2 regions of the Pseudomonas sp. 1L-B-1-E-C1 genome follow, and region 1 is predicted to be linked to the other one. Evidence: riboswitches for the same ligand, from Rfam matches in the RefSeq annotation. Region 1 holds a riboswitch; the other holds the start of a gene.
What was found. A riboswitch is a leader RNA that binds a small molecule or an ion and turns the genes downstream of it on or off. The one in region 1 is predicted to bind cobalamin.
Positions count from the first base shown of each region.

Region 2: linked by a shared signal. The riboswitch ahead of AC0Z4S_RS01795 (CbtB domain-containing protein) and the one ahead of AC0Z4S_RS17690 (ABC transporter substrate-binding protein) in region 1 are both predicted to bind cobalamin.

Region 1 is NZ_JBXAWN010000009.1:275,420-284,887, forward strand. Features, by position in the region: gene AC0Z4S_RS17670 (ABC transporter permease) at 1-688, shown strand, start outside; gene AC0Z4S_RS17675 (ABC transporter ATP-binding protein) at 706-1,860, shown strand; gene map (type I methionyl aminopeptidase) at 1,989-2,780, opposite strand; gene AC0Z4S_RS17685 (ParD-like family protein) at 2,777-3,004, opposite strand; cobalamin riboswitch at 3,120-3,312, shown strand; gene AC0Z4S_RS17690 (ABC transporter substrate-binding protein) at 3,453-4,466, shown strand; gene AC0Z4S_RS17695 (FecCD family ABC transporter permease) at 4,463-5,479, shown strand; gene AC0Z4S_RS17700 (ABC transporter ATP-binding protein) at 5,476-6,240, shown strand; gene AC0Z4S_RS17705 (GNAT family N-acetyltransferase) at 6,179-6,730, opposite strand; gene metE (5-methyltetrahydropteroyltriglutamate--homocysteine S-methyltransferase) at 6,944-9,232, opposite strand.
Region 2 is NZ_JBXAWN010000001.1:431,420-440,887, forward strand. Features, by position in the region: gene nfuA (Fe-S biogenesis protein NfuA) at 1-403, shown strand, start outside; gene cobM (precorrin-4 C(11)-methyltransferase) at 548-1,294, opposite strand; gene AC0Z4S_RS01785 (cobalamin biosynthesis protein) at 1,373-1,786, opposite strand; gene AC0Z4S_RS01790 (CbtA family protein) at 1,783-2,484, opposite strand; gene AC0Z4S_RS01795 (CbtB domain-containing protein) at 2,496-2,693, opposite strand; cobalamin riboswitch at 2,817-3,036, opposite strand; cobalamin riboswitch at 3,924-4,135, shown strand; gene cobW (cobalamin biosynthesis protein CobW) at 4,235-5,299, shown strand; gene cobN (cobaltochelatase subunit CobN) at 5,303-9,151, shown strand; gene AC0Z4S_RS01810 (magnesium chelatase ATPase subunit I) at 9,371-9,468, shown strand, end outside.

The sequences.
Region 1 (9,468 bases):
CTCGCAGTGGCTGGTGTTCCCGCCGCCGGGCTGGACACTGAAATGGTACGGCCAGTTCTTCTCCAACCCCGACTGGATGAACGCCGCTGCCGCCAGCCTCAAGGTTGCCGTGCTGACCACCATTTGTGCCGTGGCCCTGGGTTTGCCGACGGCGTTTGCGCTGGTGCGCGGACGCTTCCCCGGCCGCGAGATGCTCTACGGCCTGTTCACCCTGCCGATGATCGTGCCACTGGTGATCATTGCTGTGGCGGTGTACGCGCTGTTTCTCAAGCTCGGCTACACCGGGACCATGTTCGCTTTCGTCGTCAGCCATGTGATCGTCGCGCTGCCGTTCACCATCATTTCGATCATCAACTCGCTGAAGCTGTTCGATCAGTCGATTGAAGACGCCGCGGTGATTTGCGGTGCCTCGCGCTTGCAGGCGGTGTTCAAGGTGACGTTCCCGGCGATTCGCCCGGGCATGGTCGCCGGCGCCCTCTTCGCCTTTCTCGTTTCGTGGGACGAAGTGGTGCTCAGCGTGATGATGGCCAGCCCGACCCTGCAAACCCTTCCCGTGAAAATGTGGACCACCCTGCGCCAGGACCTGACCCCGGTGATCGCCGTCGCTTCGACGCTGCTGATCGGCCTGTCGGTATTGGTCATGGTGATCGCCGCCGCCCTGCGCCGGCGCAACGAAATCAGCGCCTGAGCGCCCAGGAGTACGACATGAGTGCCGTGATCAAAAACGCATCCCAGCAGAACGACAAACCCCTGGTCAGCCTGCGCAACCTGAACAAGCACTACGGCGATTTTGCGGCCGTCGACAATATCTCGCTGGACATCAAGGACGGTGAATTCCTCACCTTCCTCGGCTCCAGCGGCTCGGGAAAAAGCACGACGCTGTCGATGCTCGCCGGCTTTGAAACACCGAGCAGCGGCGAGATCCTCGTCAATGGCCAGTCGTTGGTCAATGTGCCGCCGCACAAGCGCGACATCGGCATGGTCTTCCAGCGCTATTCACTGTTCCCGCATCTGTCGGTGCGCGACAACATCGCCTTCCCTTTGGCGATTCGCAAACTGGCTGCGGCCGAGCGCGAAAAACGCGTCGATGCAATGTTGAAACTGGTGCAGCTCGAACAGTTCGCCCATCGCCGCCCTTCGCAACTGTCCGGTGGTCAGCAACAGCGTGTCGCCATCGCCCGGGCGCTGGTGTACGAGCCGCGCATTCTGCTGATGGATGAACCGTTGGGCGCGCTGGACAAGAAGCTGCGCGAGGACTTGCAGGATGAATTGCGCCAATTGCACCGGCGCCTGGGCATCACCATCGTTTACGTGACCCACGACCAGGAAGAAGCCATGCGTCTGTCGCAGCGCATTGCGATTTTCAGCCACGGCAAGATCGTCGGTCTGGGCAGTGGTTATGACCTCTATCAGAATCCGCCGAATGCGTTTGTCGCGTCGTTTCTGGGCAATTCGAACTTCCTCAAGCTCAAGGCCCAAGGTAATGCGGCAGCGAGTTTCGAGGGGCAATCATTGTCGATTCGGCTGACGTCCGGGTTGCACACTGATCAGGATGTGCTGCTGATGGTGCGGCCGGAAAAGGCCTTGGCGCTGAGCACGCAGCAAGCGCTGGATGAGCCGCTGGCGGCAGGCTGGAATGAGGTTTCGGCGAACGTTGTAGAGGTGCTGTTTCTCGGTGAGAGCCAGACGTGCAGCGTGGTGACGGCGGGCGGGACGTCGATGACGGTGAAAGCCCTGTCGGCAGCGGGCATGCCGCTCAAGGCTGGCGAACCGGTGCGAGTGCGCTGGGCGACGGCGGATGCCTGTGTTTATACCGAGTGGGCTGAGAGCGATTTGAACAAGGCTGCCGGGGCTCACTAAAATTTTCAATCCACTGAAATTCCCCTGTGGGAGCGAGCCTGCTCGCGAATGCGGTGTGTCATTCAACATTAATGGTGACTGACACACCGCATTCGCGAGCAGGCTCGCTCCCACAGGTTCGGGATTGTTCAATTGATCGGGGAATACCCTTCAATCTCATCCGGCCAAGCCGTCAGCACTTCAAACCCGCTCTCCGTCACCGCGACCATATGCTCCCACTGCGCCGACAATGAGCCGTCCTTGGTCAGCACGGTCCAGCCATCCGGCATGTTCTTCACATGGCGCTTGCCGGCATTGAGCATCGGTTCCACGGTGAAAATCATCCCGGCCTTGAGCTTCAGTCCCTGACCGGGAAAGCCGTAATGCAGGATTTGCGGTTCATCGTGATAGACCTTGCCGATGCCGTGACCGCAATACTCGCGGACCACGCTGAAGCCCTCCGCCTCCGCCAGGCGCTGGATCGCGTGACCGATATCGCCCAGCGTCGCGCCCGGTTTCACCGCACGAATCCCCGCGCACATCGCCTCGTAGGTGGTCTTGATCAGGTGCTGCGCTTCGGCGGTCGCCTCACCCACCACGTACATACGGCTGGTATCACCGAACCAGCCGTCCTTGATCACGGCGATGTCGAGGTTGACGATGTCGCCGTCCTTCAACGGCGAGCCCGACGGAATCCCGTGACACACCACATCGTTGACCGATGCACAGACGGTTTTCGGGAAACCGTGATAACCGACGTTGGCCGGCACCGCCTTCTGCACATTGACGATGTAATCGTTGCATAGTCGGTCGAGCTCATCGGTGGTCACGCCAGCCTTCACATGCGGCACCAGCATTGCCAGCACTTCGGCAGCCAGTTTGCCGGCGGCGCGGGATTTTTCGATGTCGGCCGGGGTGTTGATCCTGATCTGGTTTCTCATGCGCTGACGGCTTCCTGGGTCAGTTGATGCAGATCCAGTCCGCCGTTCTGTTCGGCGCGGATCAGCAGGCGGCAAATGGCGCTGTGGTCGAGGTTGGGGTGCAGTTCGGCGAGCATGCCGATGCGCATCCAGTGCTCGGCCTGCGCGTTGATCGAGCGACTGAGTGCGTTGCTGGAGATGCGCAGATTTTCGTGCATGTCCTCTGAAATCTTTACGATGCCCATATATGAATCCAATACGATATGTATATGGTTCGTATACTAGCCAAACATTGCCCACGATTGCAAACGCTCCGCCATGGAAACACGGCAGATTCGGCTCCCCTTCAGCGGCCTGATCGACTAACATGCCCGCGCCGGTTTCCACACGGAATTAACAGGGAATCCGAAATGCTTGCACAGCATCAATCGGAACTGCCCCCGCAACTGTAGGTGCCGAGCCTGCTCCTCGACTGCCACTGGTTAACCCCGGGAAGGCTGGAGCATGGCGATGACGCATCAGTCAGGAGACCTGCCGGCACAGTGACTGACTAACCGGCGGGGTGTCCGGGAAGGACATCGTGCCGTGCGCATTTTCCCCGTGCCGGCCTTGCGCAATTTCCACGACCGCGCCCGAGGTGTGTTTCCAGACCGTACCCGCCCGCTCCCGTACGGTTCCCCTGGAGACTGCCCCATGCTGCTGCCCCGCGTTGCCACCCTGCTCACCGGTCTGAGCCTTTGCGCCCTCGCGCAAGCGGCGCCGACCGCGTATCCGCTCACCGTGGAAAACTGCGGCAGCAGCCTGACCTTTCAACACGCACCCACTCGCACGGTAACTATCGGCCAGGCCGGCACCGAGATGCTCTACGCCTTGGGTCTGGGCGACAAGGTCGTCGGCACTTCGCTGTGGTTCAACGACGTGCTGGGCACATACAAAGCGCAAAACAATACGATCGAGCGCCTCGCCGATAACGAGCCGAGTTTCGAAGCGGTGATCGGCAAACGCCCGGAGCTGGTTGCCGTCGAGCTGGAATGGATGGTCGGCCCGCAAGGCGCGGTCGGCACCCGCGAGCAGTTCCATGAACTGAAGATTCCGACCTACCTGCTGCCCTCCGATTGCGAAGCCAAGGATAACCTCGTCGGTGCGGACGGCACGCGGCTGGCGCCGTTTCGCATCGACAGCATCTACAAAGGCGTAAGCCAACTGGCGGCGATTTTCGACGTGCAGGTGCGTGGCGAACAGCTCAATGAGCAGCTCAAGGCCAGCCTCGCGCAATCGATCGCCACCGCGAAAAACCAGCAGCGCAAAGACGTCAGCGCCCTGGTGTGGTTCTCCAGCGCCGAGATGGACATCGAGCCGTTCGTGGCCGGGCACAAAGGTGTTCCCGATTTCATGCTCAGCACCCTCGGCGTGCGCAACATCGTCGAGTCGGATGAAGAATGGCCGACCGTTGGTTGGGAAACCATCGCCAAGGCCAACCCGACGTTCCTGGTCATCGCGCGCATGGATCGCCGGCGTTTCCCGGCGGACGATTATCAGAAGAAACTCGCATTCCTGCGCAGTGATCCGGTGACGCGCAACATGGACGCGGTCAAGCACAACCGCATCATCATCCTCGACGCCATGGCCATGCAGGCCAGCCTGCGCACCTTCGATGGCCTCGCGCAACTGGCTAGCGCCATCAACGGCTACGACCTGTCGCAATGAGCAGACGCCTGATCCGTGCCCTGCTGGTTCTGTTGACGCTGTCGGCCGCGCTGCTCGGCGGCGTGGCCATTGGTGAGACTTCAATCGAGCCGAGCGTGGTGTTGCAGGTGCTGGCGAACAAGCTCTGGGGTGGCGGTTATGTGCTCGACCCGATCGACGAAGGCATCGTCTGGAACTATCGCCTGACCCGCGCGCTGGTCGCGGCGGCCTGTGGTGCCGGCTTGGCGACGTGCGGGGTAATCCTGCAATCGCTGCTGCGCAATCCGTTGGCCGATCCGTATCTGCTGGGGATTTCCGCGGGAGCCTCGACCGGCGCGGTGATGGTCGCCCTGCTCGGCGTCGGCGCCGGAGCGATCTCGCTGTCGGCCGGTGCCTTTGCCGGTGCGGTGACTGCATTCGTACTGGTGATTCTGTTGGCGCGGGTCAGCGGCTCGGCGAGCGGCACCGGGCAGATCATTCTTGCCGGGATCGCCGGCTCGCAGCTGTTCAACGCCCTCACCGCTTTTCTGATCACCCGCTCGGCCAGTTCGGAACAGGCGCGCGGCATCATGTTCTGGCTGTTGGGCAATCTCGGTGGTGTGCGCTGGCCGTCGGTGTGGCTGGCGGTGCCGGTAGCGCTGCTGGGTCTGGTGGTGTGCCTGTGGCATCGCCGGGCGCTGGATGCGTTCACCTTTGGCGCGGATTCGGCGGCCTCTCTCGGCATTCCGGTACGCCGTGTGCAGATTCTATTGATTGGCTGCGCCGCGCTGGTCACGGCGGTGATGGTGTCGATCGTCGGCTCGATCGGTTTCGTCGGCCTGGTGATTCCTCACGCCGCGCGGTTGTTGCTCGGCACAGGTCATGCGCGCCTGCTGCCGGCCAGTGCGCTGGGCGGCGCGGTGTTTCTGATTGCCGCCGATGTGCTGTCGCGCACCCTGATCAAGGGTCAGGTGATTCCGGTCGGCGTGATCACCGCGCTGGTCGGCGCACCGGTGTTCGCGCTGATTCTGGTGGGTCGGAGATCGGCGCGATGAACCCGGTTCTGAGTTGTGCTGGTGTGGGCTTCAAGGTGCGTGGTGCCGAGTTGCTCAATGATGTCAGTCTCGATGTGCAGCGCGGCGAAACCCTCGGTATCGTTGGCCCGAACGGCTCCGGCAAATCCACTTTGCTGAAACTGCTCGCCGGCCTGCGTGAACCGAGCACAGGCCAAGTGCAGCTCGACGGCCAGGCGCTTTGCAAATTGTCCCGGCGCAGCATCGCGCAAACGCTCGCCGTGGTTGAACAGCAGGCCGATACCGACGATGGCATCCGCGTGTTCGACGCCGTGGCGCTCGGGCGCACGCCGTGGTTGTCGGCGCTGCAACCGTGGTCGCCGGCCGATGACGCCATCGTCGAGCAAGCGCTGGTCGACGTCGACGCCGTGCATCTGCGCAACCGCCTCTGGCGCAGCCTCTCCGGCGGTGAACGCCAGCGCGTGCACATCGCCCGCGCCTTGGCGCAGCGCCCGCAGATTCTGCTGCTCGACGAACCGGCCAACCACCTCGACATCCAGCATCAATTGAGCATTCTGCAAGTGGTGCGCGCACTGCCGGTGACTACGCTGATCGCCCTGCACGACCTCAATCAGGCACTCAAGTGCGATCGCCTGGCGGTGCTGGAACGCGGGCGGCTGGTGGCATTGGGCGAGCCGCTGCAAGTGCTGACGCCGGAGCGCTTACAAACGACCTTCGGGGTCAGGGCGCACTATCTGACGGATCCGTTCGATGGTGCGCAGATATTGCGTTTTCATTCATGAACGATTGCATGTGCGTGGTCTGCCAGACCGGGTCCTTATCGACCTGAACAATGGCGAAACCCTGGCGCTGCCAGAACTCGATGGCGCCCGGCAGAAACGGATGGGTGTGCAGGTAGATCAGCTCCACGCCGTTGGCCAGCGCGTGTTCCTTCAACGCTCGATACAGCGCGCCTGCAAGACCCGAGCGGCGCTGAGAAGGCAGGACGAACAGGCGCACGACTTCCACCACTTTCAGGGTGGGATAGGCGAGTTCCGGGAAGCGTCGGTCGTAGGGCAAATAACCGATCGAGGCGACGATCTGCCCTGCATGACGAGCGATCAGAAAGCAGCCTGCGCCGTGCAGATAAACCTCGGCGAAACGCGCCAGATCGTCAGGCGTGCCGGAGGCGCTGAGTTTGGGAAACAGCTCGGCGCGGGCCTTGAGGGTGAAATCGAGGATGGCCGGGATGTCGGCTTCAGAGGCGGCTTGAATGACTGGCTGCGGGTCCATGGGTGCGGGAGGTACCTGGGTTGCGGTGGGTCACGGTAACAATTGCCCTTTCAAGATGCCATGGGCAAACCTGCCCTCGAATCATGTACAAGAACCTGTGGGAGCGAGCCTGCTCGCGAAGGCGTCAGGTCATTCGACATTGATGTCGATTGACACACCGCTTTCGCGAGCAGGCTCGCTCCCACAGGGGTTATGTATTTCAAGACCGTAAAATCAGGCCCACTCTTTGCGCAGTTGCCGCGCGGCTGTGACCATGTGCACCAACGCCGCTTCGGTTTCTGGCCAGGCACGGGTTTTCAGGCCGCAATCCGGATTGACCCACAGACGCTCAGCCGGAATGCGCCGGGCAGCTTTGCGCAGCAGCCCGACCATCTCCGCCACATCTGGAATGCGTGGCGAGTGAATGTCGTACACGCCCGGGCCGATGTCGTTCGGGTAGGCGAACGCTTCAAATGCCTCGAGCAGTTCCATGTCCGACCGTGAGGTTTCGATGGTGATGACATCGGCGTCCATCGCCGCGATCGACTCGATCACATCGTTGAACTCGCTGTAGCACATGTGCGTATGGATCTGCGTCTCGTCGCGCACGCCGGAGGCGCACAGGCGGAACGCTTCGCTCGCCCAGTGCAGATACGCCGGCCACTGCGCCCGGCGTAACGGCAAGCCCTCACGGAACGCCGCTTCGTCGATCTGCACGATGTTGATTCCGGCGGCTTCCAGATCATTGACTTCATCACGGATCGCCAGCGCCAGTTGTCGTGCCTGGACCTCACGGCTGACGTCTTCGCGAGGGAACGACCACATGAGCATGGTCACCGGACCGGTCAGCATGCCTTTCATGATCTTGTCGGTCAGGCTTTGGGCGTAGCGGATCCACTCGACCGTCATTGCTTGCGGGCGGCTCAGGTCGCCGAAAATCACCGCCGGTTTCACGCAACGCGAACCGTAGCTCTGCACCCAGCCGAAGCGGGTAAAAGCGTAGCCATCGAGTTGTTCGGCGAAATACTCGACCATGTCGTTACGCTCAGCCTCACCGTGCACCAGCACATCCAGCCCGAGGCGCTCCTGAATTTCCACCGCGTGGCGGATTTCGCTGTGCATGGCGTCGGTGTAATCTGCCGCGCTGAGCTTGCCCTGCTTGTAGGCCTGACGCGCCAGACGAATCGCCGCCGTTTGCGGAAACGAGCCAATGGTGGTGGTCGGGAACAGCGGCAGATCAAGCTTGCGTCGCTGTTTGGCAATGCGCTGGGCAAACGGCGATTGACGTTGCGCATCGTAGGCCGTGATCGCCGCTACCCGTGCTTGCACCGCCGGTTTGTGAATGCGCGGCGAGGCGGCGCGACTGGTCTGCACCGCACGGCTCTGCGCCAATGCGCGCAGCACCTGCGGCGCTTCCGGCTCGCTGACCGCCTGGGCGAGCACGGCGACCTCTTCGCACTTCTGCACGGCAAACGCCAGCCAGCTTTTCAGTTCGGCATCGAGCTGGTCTTCACGACTCAGGTCCACCGGGCTGTGCAGCAACGAACAGGACGGCGCCACCCACAAACGATCACCCAGACGCTCATGGGCATGACGCAGCGTCGCCAGCGCGTTCTGCAGATCGCAGCGCCAGACGTTACGACCGTTGACCACACCGAGGGACAGCACTTTGTAGGCCGGCAGGCGATCCAGAATGGTCGGGTACTGATCCGGGGCGCGCACCAGATCGATGTGCAGGCCATCGACCGGCAGGTTCGCTGCCAGGCCGAGGTTTTCTTCCAGGCCACCAAAGTAGGTGGCGAGCAGTTTTTTCAGCGGATCGCGCTGGATCTGGTTGTAGGCGCGCTCGAAGGCATTCTTCCAGTCCTGCGGCAGATCGAGCACCAGGATCGGCTCATCGATCTGCACCCACTCCACGCCCAGTGCCGCCAGCCGCGCAAAGATCTGCCCGTACAGCGGCAGCAGGCGATCGAGCAAATCGAGCTTGTCGAAATCGGCGCCTTTGGTTTTGCCCAGCCACAGATAGGTCAACGGGCCGATGATCACCGGTTTGACGTTGTGCCCCAGCGCACGGGCTTCTTCGGTTTCTTCAAACAACTGCTCCCAACCCAGCTGGAACTGTTGATCAGCGCTGAATTCCGGCACGAGGTAGTGATAGTTGGTGTCGAACCACTTGGTCATCTCCTGAGCGGGAGCGCCGCCGCAGCAAGCGGTGCTGACACCCCGGGCCATGCTGAACAGGGTTTGCAGCGTAGCTTTGCCGTGGTGCGGGCGGAAGCGCTCGGGGATCACGCCGAACATCAGCGAGTGGGTCAGCACCTGGTCGTACCAGGCGAAATCGCCGACCGGCAGCAAGTCGATGCCGGCGTTTTTCTGCAGATCCCAATGGGCCTTGCGCAGCTCACGCCCGACCTCACGCAGGCCCGCTTCGTTCAGTTCTCCTTTCCAGAACGCCTCTTGCGCTTTCTTCAGTTCGCGGTCGCGACCGATGCGCGGAAATCCAAGGGAATGGGCCAGTGCCATGAGAACAACTCCAGGTGCTTATTCGATGGCGGCCATTGTCGGGAACGGCGCTTGATGAAACAAACTCAATCTATTCTTGATCATCACAAGTTCTACTCATGCAAGATTCCGCGCGCAGGTGCCGCCGAAGGCTGCGATCTTCAGGCTGCGGGACGCAGAGCGTCCCCGGCGGCATTCCCACGCAGAGCGTGGGAACGATCATAACTGCCACGCCCAGATCAAGCTTTTGTCGCGGC
Region 2 (9,468 bases), on a different contig from region 1:
GAAAAGCTTCACCGCGTACATCGATTCGTTCAGCGAAGCGTTTCTCGATGACGCCGTTGTCGACTACGCTACCGATCGCATGGGTGGTCAGTTGACCATCAAGGCGCCCAACGCCAAAGTGCCGATGGTCAATGCCGACAGCCCGGTCAACGAGCGTATCAATTACTACCTGCAAACCGAGATCAACCCGGGGCTGGCCAGCCACGGCGGCCAGGTCAGCCTGATCGATGTGGTTGAAGACGGCATCGCCGTTCTGCAATTCGGCGGCGGTTGCCAGGGCTGCGGCCAGGCGGACGTCACGCTGAAGGAAGGCATCGAGCGCACCTTGCTCGAGCGTATCCCGGAGCTCAAAGGCGTCCGCGACGTCACCGACCACACGCAGAAAGAAAACGCCTACTACTAAGGTGTTCACTGCGAACATGAAAAACGGCGCCCCGTGAGCGCCGTTTTTTTATGGGCAACATTTGCCGACCCTATTCGCGAGCAGGCTCGCTCCCACAATTGAATGTAATTCCATGTGGGAGCGAGCCTGCTCGCGAAAGCGTTTTCAAGGGCGGTAAAGATGCGCATGCCCGGCGCGATACAGCGATGATTCGCTGAACACCTCGCTACCCAATACCCGCCCGACCAGAATCAGCGCCGTGCGCCGAAAGCCCTTGGCCTCGACCTTCCCGGCAATGTCCGCCAGCGTCCCCACCACCCAATCCTGGTCCGGCCACGTCGCCCGGTGAATCACCGCGATCGGGCAATCCGCGCCGTAATGCGGCAGCAGTTCAACCAGTATCTTTTCCAGATGATTGACCCCCAGATGAATGGCCATGGTCGCGCCATGTTGCGCCAGGCTGGTCAGTTCTTCGCCGGCGGGCATCGGGGTCTTGTCGGCGTAACGGGTCAGAATCACACTTTGCGAGATGTCTGGCAGGGTGAGTTCAGCACCGAGCAGCGCTGCGCATGCCGCTGTAGCAGTGACGCCAGGGATTATCTCGAAAGGAATGCTCAGCTCACGCAAATAGCGGATCTGCTCGCCAATCGCTCCGTACAGACCCGGATCGCCGGAATGCACGCGCGCGACATTCTGGCCTTTGGCATGGGCTGTCTTGATCACATCGATGATCTGTTCCAGATGCAGTTCAGCGCTATTGACCACGGTTTCAGCCTGGTGACCTTCCAGCACTGCTGCCGGCACCAGCGAACCGGCGTAGATAATCACCGGGCAGGTGCGGATCAGGCGCTGGCCTTTGACAGTGATCAGTTCCGGGTCGCCGGGGCCGGCGCCGATGAAGTAGACGGTCATCGTTGAATCCTTGGTAAGAAGCGCAGCCGCACTGCAGATGAAGCGTGCTCATGATCGCAGGCGGGGATTATCGGGATTTTATGCCGCGCCGGCCAACGCCAGAGTGGCCTGGGCATATTTTTGCCGGGAGATCAGCAATTTTGCCGGCGCCTGAATCAGTTGCTCGGCCACGGCCAATGCGGCGCTTTCGGCGACGCCATAACAACCGGTGCGTTCGAAAGCGATCTGCGAATGATGGCTGAGGCGCGACTGGTAGACGGCCAGTTCGGCACTGCTGAAATACCGCAAGGGCAGGTTCAGCTGTGTGGCCAGTTCCAGCAGGCCCGGTTCGTCGCGCTTCAGATCGATAGTGGCCAATGCCTTGACCGCTCGAAGTTCGAGGCGATGCGCCTGCAAGGCTTGATCAAGTAACGCGCGCAGCGTGCTGGCCGGGCAGCCGCGCTGGCAGCCGAAGCCGACCACGAAGGTCGGCGCTGCGCGGTCATCGGTCATGCCTGATCGTGCCCTGCGCTCTTGCGGCGGAACAACCACGCACTGATCAGGCCCAAGGCCAGCCAGAACGCGACATTGGTCAACTGCGAAGCGATTTTGAATTGAGTTTCCAATGCTTCGGGCGCGAGCATGGCATGCACCTGTGGTTGTGGCGCGCCGATCACATGGGGCACGGCGAGAATCGCCGCACCGAGGATCTTCATCAGCCAGTGACGGCTGAAGGCGATCAATGCCAGACCGACAGCGGTTGAAGCAGCGGTGCCAATCCACCAGATCTGCCGCGATGTCAGATCGGCGGCCGCAGTGCCCGGCAATTCAGGCGGCAGGCCCAGTGTCGGGGCGAGGACGAACGTGGCGTAACCGGCCAGCCCCCAGAGCAGCCCTTGCGAGGTTTTCGTCGGTGCGCGCAGGGTGTAAAGGCCTGCGAGCATCAAGGCGAAGCCGACCGCCACCACCAGATTGCCACCGGTGGTCGAGACTACGCGCTGCCAGCCATCTTCCGGCTCCCACGCTTCAGCGTCATGGCTGTGGGCGGCGGTACCGGCGGCGTGTTCGTGAACTTCGGCGACTGGTGCGGAATTCTCAAAGGTTTCGGCCTGAAGAATCAGCGGTGAAACCCAGAAACTCTGCAAGAGTGTGAGTAGCAGGGCAGCCAGCAGGCCGGCGAAGCCTGCGGTTTGCGCAATACGCTTGATCATGTCGGCAGGCCTCAGTGGCACGGGAAGGCGGCGCTGTGGCGGGTATCGTGGGCGGCGTTGTGCACCGCCTCGATGTGCGAGAAACCGGCGAACCAGACCAGGCTGGCACCAAGGATCGAGGCGAAGAGGGCGGCAGTCACGCGTTGGCCCAAGGTCGTGGTGCTGGAGATGTGGTCAGTGTGACTGACGGTATTGCTGATGATCGACATAGCGCTTCCCTCTGAAATGTCAGCGGGTGAATAGAGCGCATGAAAATCCCTGCGAGCCGCGCACGCAGGGATTTCGAACAGCGCCCGCCCACCGCGGGTTTGTTTGTGGTCAGCTACGCTTATGCGCGCTGGGTGTTGCGGGCCGGTCTCCGGGCTCGCGAGGGGTTGGCTTGTCGCCGACCTGCAAGCGTCACCTTCCCATGCCTGGGCACAGTGGCTTTGACGCTTCGCTCGCTTACCGTTGCGGGGGCAGCACCGGACTGACATGGCTTTTGAGTAAAGCACATGATTCACCGGTTTCCCGTTTCACCCTGTGAAGGGCACCCGTAACAAGGGGGGCAGGAGAACATGGGTTTGGGTTTTTAGTCAATTTCCGGGAGTTTTTGGTGCTGCGAGGGGGGGCATTTCTTCTGGTGTTTTTGTGTGTATATCCATTGCTGCGGTAACGGCTGCTTAGGGTTCCGCCCTTACGGCGGGTCACCTTTTCCAAACGCCGAAAAGGTAACCGAAAAGGCTTGCTCCTGCGTTCGGCCCTCGCAGGCTCGGGTTCCTTCGCTGCGGGATCGATCCGGGCGCAGCGGCTCCGGTTTGCTTCGCTGCACCTCCTTCCGCTGTGTCTGGCTGCGCCAGACGGTCGCTGCGCTCCCACCCCCGGATCAATCCCTCCACTCAGCCTTCCGACGTCGCCCGCAGATCAAAAGCACTCGAGCTAACGCTCATTGTTGAGTGGGGCGGCTTCGCCGCGGGCAGCTGCGCTGCTTTGCTTTTCTGTGGGAGCGAGCCTGCTCGCGAAGGCGGCCTGGCAGCCGATCTGGTCTTGAGGTAGCACGCGATCCAACTGTAGGAGCTGCCGAAGGCTGCGATCTTTTGATCTGGCTTTTGCTTTTGCTTTGCTTTGGCTCTTGATCTTTCGCCCCTTCGGCAGGCTTCGTTACGGGATTGATCCGGGGGTGGGAGCGTAGCGACCGTACGACGCAGTCGTACACAGCGGAAGGAGGTGCAGCGAAGCAAACCGGAGACGCTGCGCCCGGATCGATCCCGTAACGAAGGAACCCCGAGCCCCGGCGAGTGGGCCGAACGCCGGGGCAAAGCCTTTTGGTTCCTTTTTGGCGTTTGAAAAAGGGACTCGCTGTAAGAGCGAAACCGCCAGCGGCAGCACCCGCAGCAACGGATATGCCCCCAACCGCAAGGCTCAACACCTGCGCCCATTGACCCATCCCCACACCATGCGTAGCCTTGCGCTTTCGAGGTTCTTCGGCACGCGCCGAAGCTAAGAAGGGAACGCGGTCAAAGCCGCGGCTGCCCCCGCAACTGTGAACGGTGAGGTTCGTTGCCACGCCACTGCCAGCTCAGCCAATGAGCCAGCGGGAAGGCGCAACGAATGCCAGGCCCCGCGCCTGAACACCGTCAGCCAGGAGACCTGCCTCGTCACAGATTCTCACTACAACCGGGCGGGGTGATCCGGTGGCGAATGCTTCCGGCGCGTACCTGCGCTGCCGGTTCTCGTCCCGTATGCCCGCCGCTTGCCAAAGGGCATACCGATGAAAACACTGGCCAAACTCCCCGTCACCATCGTCACCGGTTTCCTCGGTTCGGGCAAAACCACGCTGCTGCGACACATGCTCGACAACGCTCAGGGCCGGCGCATCGCGGTGATCGTCAACGAGTTTGGCGAGCTGGGTATCGACGGTGAAATTCTCAAGCAATGCACCATCGGTTGCACCGAAGAAGAAGCCAGCGGCCGCGTCTACGAGTTGGCCAATGGCTGCCTGTGCTGCACGGTGCAGGAAGAATTCTTTCCGGTAATGCGCGAACTGGTCGCCCGTCGCGGCGACCTCGATCACATCCTCATCGAAACCTCGGGCCTGGCCCTGCCCAAGCCGTTGGTGCAAGCCTTCCAGTGGCCGGAAATTCGCAGTGCCTGCACCGTCGATGCGGTGATTACCGTGGTCGACAGCCCGGCCGTCGCCGCGGGCACGTTCGCCGCGTTCCCGGATCAGGTCGATGCCCAGCGCAAACTCGATCCGAACCTTGATCACGAATCGCCACTGCACGAGCTGTTCGCCGATCAACTGGCCAGCGCCGATCTGGTTATCCTCAACAAGGCCGACCAGACCAGCCCGGAAGATCTGGCTCGCGTGCGCGCTGAAGTCGCCGAAGAACTGCCGCCAGCGGTAAAAATCATCGAAGCCAGCAACGGTCGTTTGCCGCTGGATGTGTTGATCGGTCTGGGCGCTGGCTCCGAGGAACACATCGATGGTCGCCACAGCCATCACGATCACCACCATGACGGCGATGACGACGACCACGATCACGATGCCTTCGATTCGATCTCCATCGAACTGCCGCAAGCCGACGATAGCCTGCTCCTCGACGCACTGACGCAATTGGTGGTGCAGCACGGCATCCTCCGCGTCAAAGGTTTTGCGGCGATTCCGAACAAGCCGATGCGCCTGTTGATCCAGGGCGTGGGCACGCGTTTCGACAAGCATTTCGACCGCCAGTGGGGTGCCGAAGAAGCGCGTGTCACGCGTCTGGTGTTGATCGGTCAGGAGCTCGATGCCGTGCAGCTCGAAGCGCAATTGCGCGCTGCGCTCAGCGTTTAAGCCATGCACCTGCTCAGGACCCAGCCCGGCGGTTTCGTCTCGGATGACAACATTGCCGACCTTGGCCAAACCCCCGCCGAGCTGGTGATCCTGTGCAGCGGCGATTCCAGCCTGGCGCTGCTCGCCGAGGCCGCGCAGCAGTTGCCCGAGGATTATCCGAGCCTGCGGCTGGCAAATCCGATGCAGGTGCAGAATCACGCTTCGGTCGATCTGTATGTCGACGAAGTGCTGCGCCACGCCAAGGTCATTCTGATCTCGCTGCACGGCGGCATCGCCTATTGGCGCTACGGCGTCGAGCGGCTGGTCGAGTTGTCCGAACGCGGCGTGCAACTGATTCTGGTGCCCGGCGATGACCGTCCGGATCCCGAGCTCAGCGACTTGAGTACGGTCAGCGCCGAAGCACGGGATCTTCTCTGGCAATTCCTGCGTCAGGGCGGCATGGGCAATGCGCTGGATTTCTTCCGTTGCCTGGGCAACCAATGGTTCGCTCGTGATTACCCATGGAGCGAGCCGCAGACCCTGCCGCGCACGGCTATTTATCACCCACAGAAAACCAGTGCTGCGCTGCGCGACTGGCAAGCCGAATGGCTGCCCGATCAACCGGTGGCGGCGCTGTTGTTTTATCGCTCGCACTTGCAAGCGGCGAACACCGCGTTCATCGATGTGTTCTGCCAGCGTTTGCAGGCGGCCGGGCTCAATCCGCTGCCGATGGCGGTGGCCAGCCTGAAAGAGCCCGGCTGCCTGTCGGTAGTCGAGGATTGGCTGGATGAAGTCGAAGCCGGGATGATTCTCAACACCACCGGTTTTGCCCAGTCCAGCCCCGAAGCGCCGCATCTGCGCCCGTTTCGCCGCAACATTCCGGTGATCCAGGCAATCTGCGCCCAGGACAACGAGCCCGGCTGGCGCGATAGCGAGCAGGGCCTCGGGCCGCGAGATCTGGCGATGCACATTGCCTTGCCGGAGCTCGACGGGCGCATCATCAGTCGGCCGATCAGCTTCAAGGATCTGGCCTGGCGCAGCGAGCGCAGTCAGTCCGATGTGGTCTGCTATCGCGCCCAGCCCGAACGCATGGATTTCGTCGCCGAACTGGCGCGGCGCTGGATCGATCTGGCGCGCGTGCCCAATGGCGAAAAACGCATCGCGCTGATCCTCGCCAACTACCCGACTCGCGATGGCCGCATTGGCAACGGTGTCGGCCTCGATACGCCGGCGGCGGCGCTGAACATCCTCCGTGCATTGCGCGACCACGGTTATCCGATCACTGCCGAGTTACCCGACAGCGGCACCGAGCTGATCCAGCAATTGCTCGGCGGGGTCAGCAACGACCCCGACAGTCTCGACCTGCGCCCGTGCCAGCAGAGCCTGGCGATGGACGATTACCTGGCGATGTTCAACGCGCTGCCGGAAGCGAATCGCGCTGCGGTGCTTGAACGTTGGGGATCGCCAGACAAAGATCCGATGTGCCGCGACGGTCGCCTGATGATCGCCGGGCTGCGCTTCGGTCTGACCTTCGTTGGCATCCAGCCGGCACGCGGTTATCAGGTCGATCCGAGCGCGGTGTATCACGACCCGGATCTGGTGCCGCCGCACGGCTATCTGGCGTTCTATTTCTGGTTGCGCACTACCTACGGCGCCCACGGCGTGATCCATGTCGGCAAGCACGGCAACCTCGAATGGCTGCCGGGCAAAGGAGTCGGTCTATCAGAGAATTGCTGGCCGGACGCGCTGCTCGGGCCGCTGCCGAATATCTATCCGTTTATCGTCAACGATCCGGGCGAGGGCGCCCAGGCCAAACGGCGCACGCAAGCGGTGATCATCGACCACTTGATGCCGCCACTGACTCGCGCGGAAACCTACGGGCCGCTGCGCAATCTCGAGTTGCTCGCCGATGAATATTACGAGGCGCAACTGCTCGATCCGCGCCGTGCTCGCGAGTTGCAGCGCGACATTCTGCAACTGGTGCGTGACACGCAAATCGACCGTGAATTGCAGTTGGATGCGGCGCTGGACAGCGACGCTGATGCGGCGATCTGGTTGCCGCGTCTGGATACTTATCTGTGCGATCTGAAGGAATCGCAGATTCGCGATGGGTTGCACATCTTTGGCGAATCACCCAGCGGGCGCTTGCGGATTGACACGTTGCTGGCGCTGCTGCGGATTCCGCGCGGCGACGGCAAGGGCGCGCAGTCGAGCCTGTTGCGGGCGCTGGCCAAGGCGTTTGAATTGGGCTTCGATCCGCTGGATTGCACATTGGCCGATCCGTGGAACGGCCCGCGACCGAGCGAGTTGCAGGCCGTCAGCGATGAGATCTGGCGAACCGCCGGCGACACCCGCGAACGCCTCGAACTATTCGCCACGCAACTGATTTCTCAAGCCCTGCACGATCCATGTGGGAGCGAGCTTGCTCGCGAAGGCGTCGTGTCAGCCAATACTTCATTGACTGACACACCGCTTTCGCGAGCAGGCTCGCTCCCACAGGGGCCAGAGTGGGCTGAAGTTGATTCGATACTCGACCATCTGCGCGAAGTCGTCGCCCCACGCCTCGACGCTTGCGGGCCGGCGGAAATGCGCGGTCTGCTCGACGCCCTGAGCGGTCGATTCGTCCCGGCCGGCCCCAGCGGTGCGCCCAGCCGTGGCCGCCTCGACGTGCTGCCCACCGGGCGCAATTTCTACTCGGTCGACGTGCGCAATCTGCCGACCACCACCGCGTGGCGCATCGGATTCCAGTCCGCCACGCTGATTCTTGAACGGCACTTGCAGGATCATGGCGACCACCTGCGCCAGCTCGGCCTGTCCGTCTGGGGCACCGCGACCATGCGCACCGGCGGCGATGACATTGCTCAGGCCATGGCGCTGATGGGCGTGCGTCCGGTCTGGGCCACGGGCAGTCAGCGCGTGGATGATTTCGAGATCCTGCCGCTGAGTCTGCTCGATCGCCCGCGGGTCGACGTGACGCTGCGGGTTTCGGGCTTTTTCCGTGATGCATTCGCCAACCTCATCCGCCTGTTCGACGCCGCCGTGCAAGCGGTGGCCGCGCTGGACGAACCGGATGACTTGAATCCAATGGCCGCCAAAGTGCGTGCCGAGCGCGAAGCGCTGTTGCAGGCGGGCGTCAATGAGGACACCGCGCGGCGTCAGGCCGGATGGCGCATCTTCGGTGCCAAGCCGGGTGCTTACGGCGCCGGTGTGCAAGGCGCGATCGACGGACGTCTGTGGCAGACCCGCGAAGACCTCGCCGAGGTTTACCTGAACTGGGGCGCCTACGCTTACGGTGGCGCTGATGAAGGCACGGCTGCCCGCGAGCAATTCAGCCAGCGCCTGAGCCAGGTGCAGGCAGTGTTGCAAAATCAGGACAACCGCGAGCATGACCTGCTCGACTCCAACGATTACTACCAGTTTCAGGGCGGCATGCTCGCGGCGGTGGAAAGCCTGCGCGGCGAGGCGGCAGCCAGCTATCACGGCGATCACAGCCAGCCCGATCTGCCGAAGATCCGTACCTTGAAGGAAGAGCTGAACCGCGTAGTACGCTCGCGGGCGGCGAATCCGAAGTGGATCGACGGGGTCAAGCGTCACGGCTATAAGGGCGCGTTCGAACTGGCGGCGACCGTTGATAATCTGTTCGCCTTCGATGCGACGACGCAGTTGATCGATGATCATCAATACGCGTTGCTGGCGGATGCGTATTTGCTCGATCCGGCGACGCGGGATTTTGTTCGTGAGCATAATCCCCATGCGCTGCGCGACATGACCGAACGCATGCTCGAGGCGCAGCAGCGCGGGATGTGGCAGGAGCCGGGGGCTTATAAAGAAGCGCTGGAGAATTTGCTGTTGGATATCGAGGAAGATATGTAGGCGCTAAAAAGCTACCCTCACCCCAGCCCTCTCCCGGAGGGAGAGGGAGCCGATCTTTAGCGCTGTCGAAATTTGCATGGACCCGATACATCAGGTCGACAGAACTCGAGAGAACACCACGGTCGGTTCCCTCTCCCTCTGGGAGAGGGCTAGGGTGAGGGCAACAATTGACACACCGCAATCTAAAAAGCACCCACGACCACGAAAGAGAAAACCCAAATGACCGACACCCCGCATTTCCCGCTCTCCGCCGTGGTCGGCGCCGATGACCTGAAACTCGCCCTGTGCCTGACCGCCATCGACCCGAAAATCGGTGG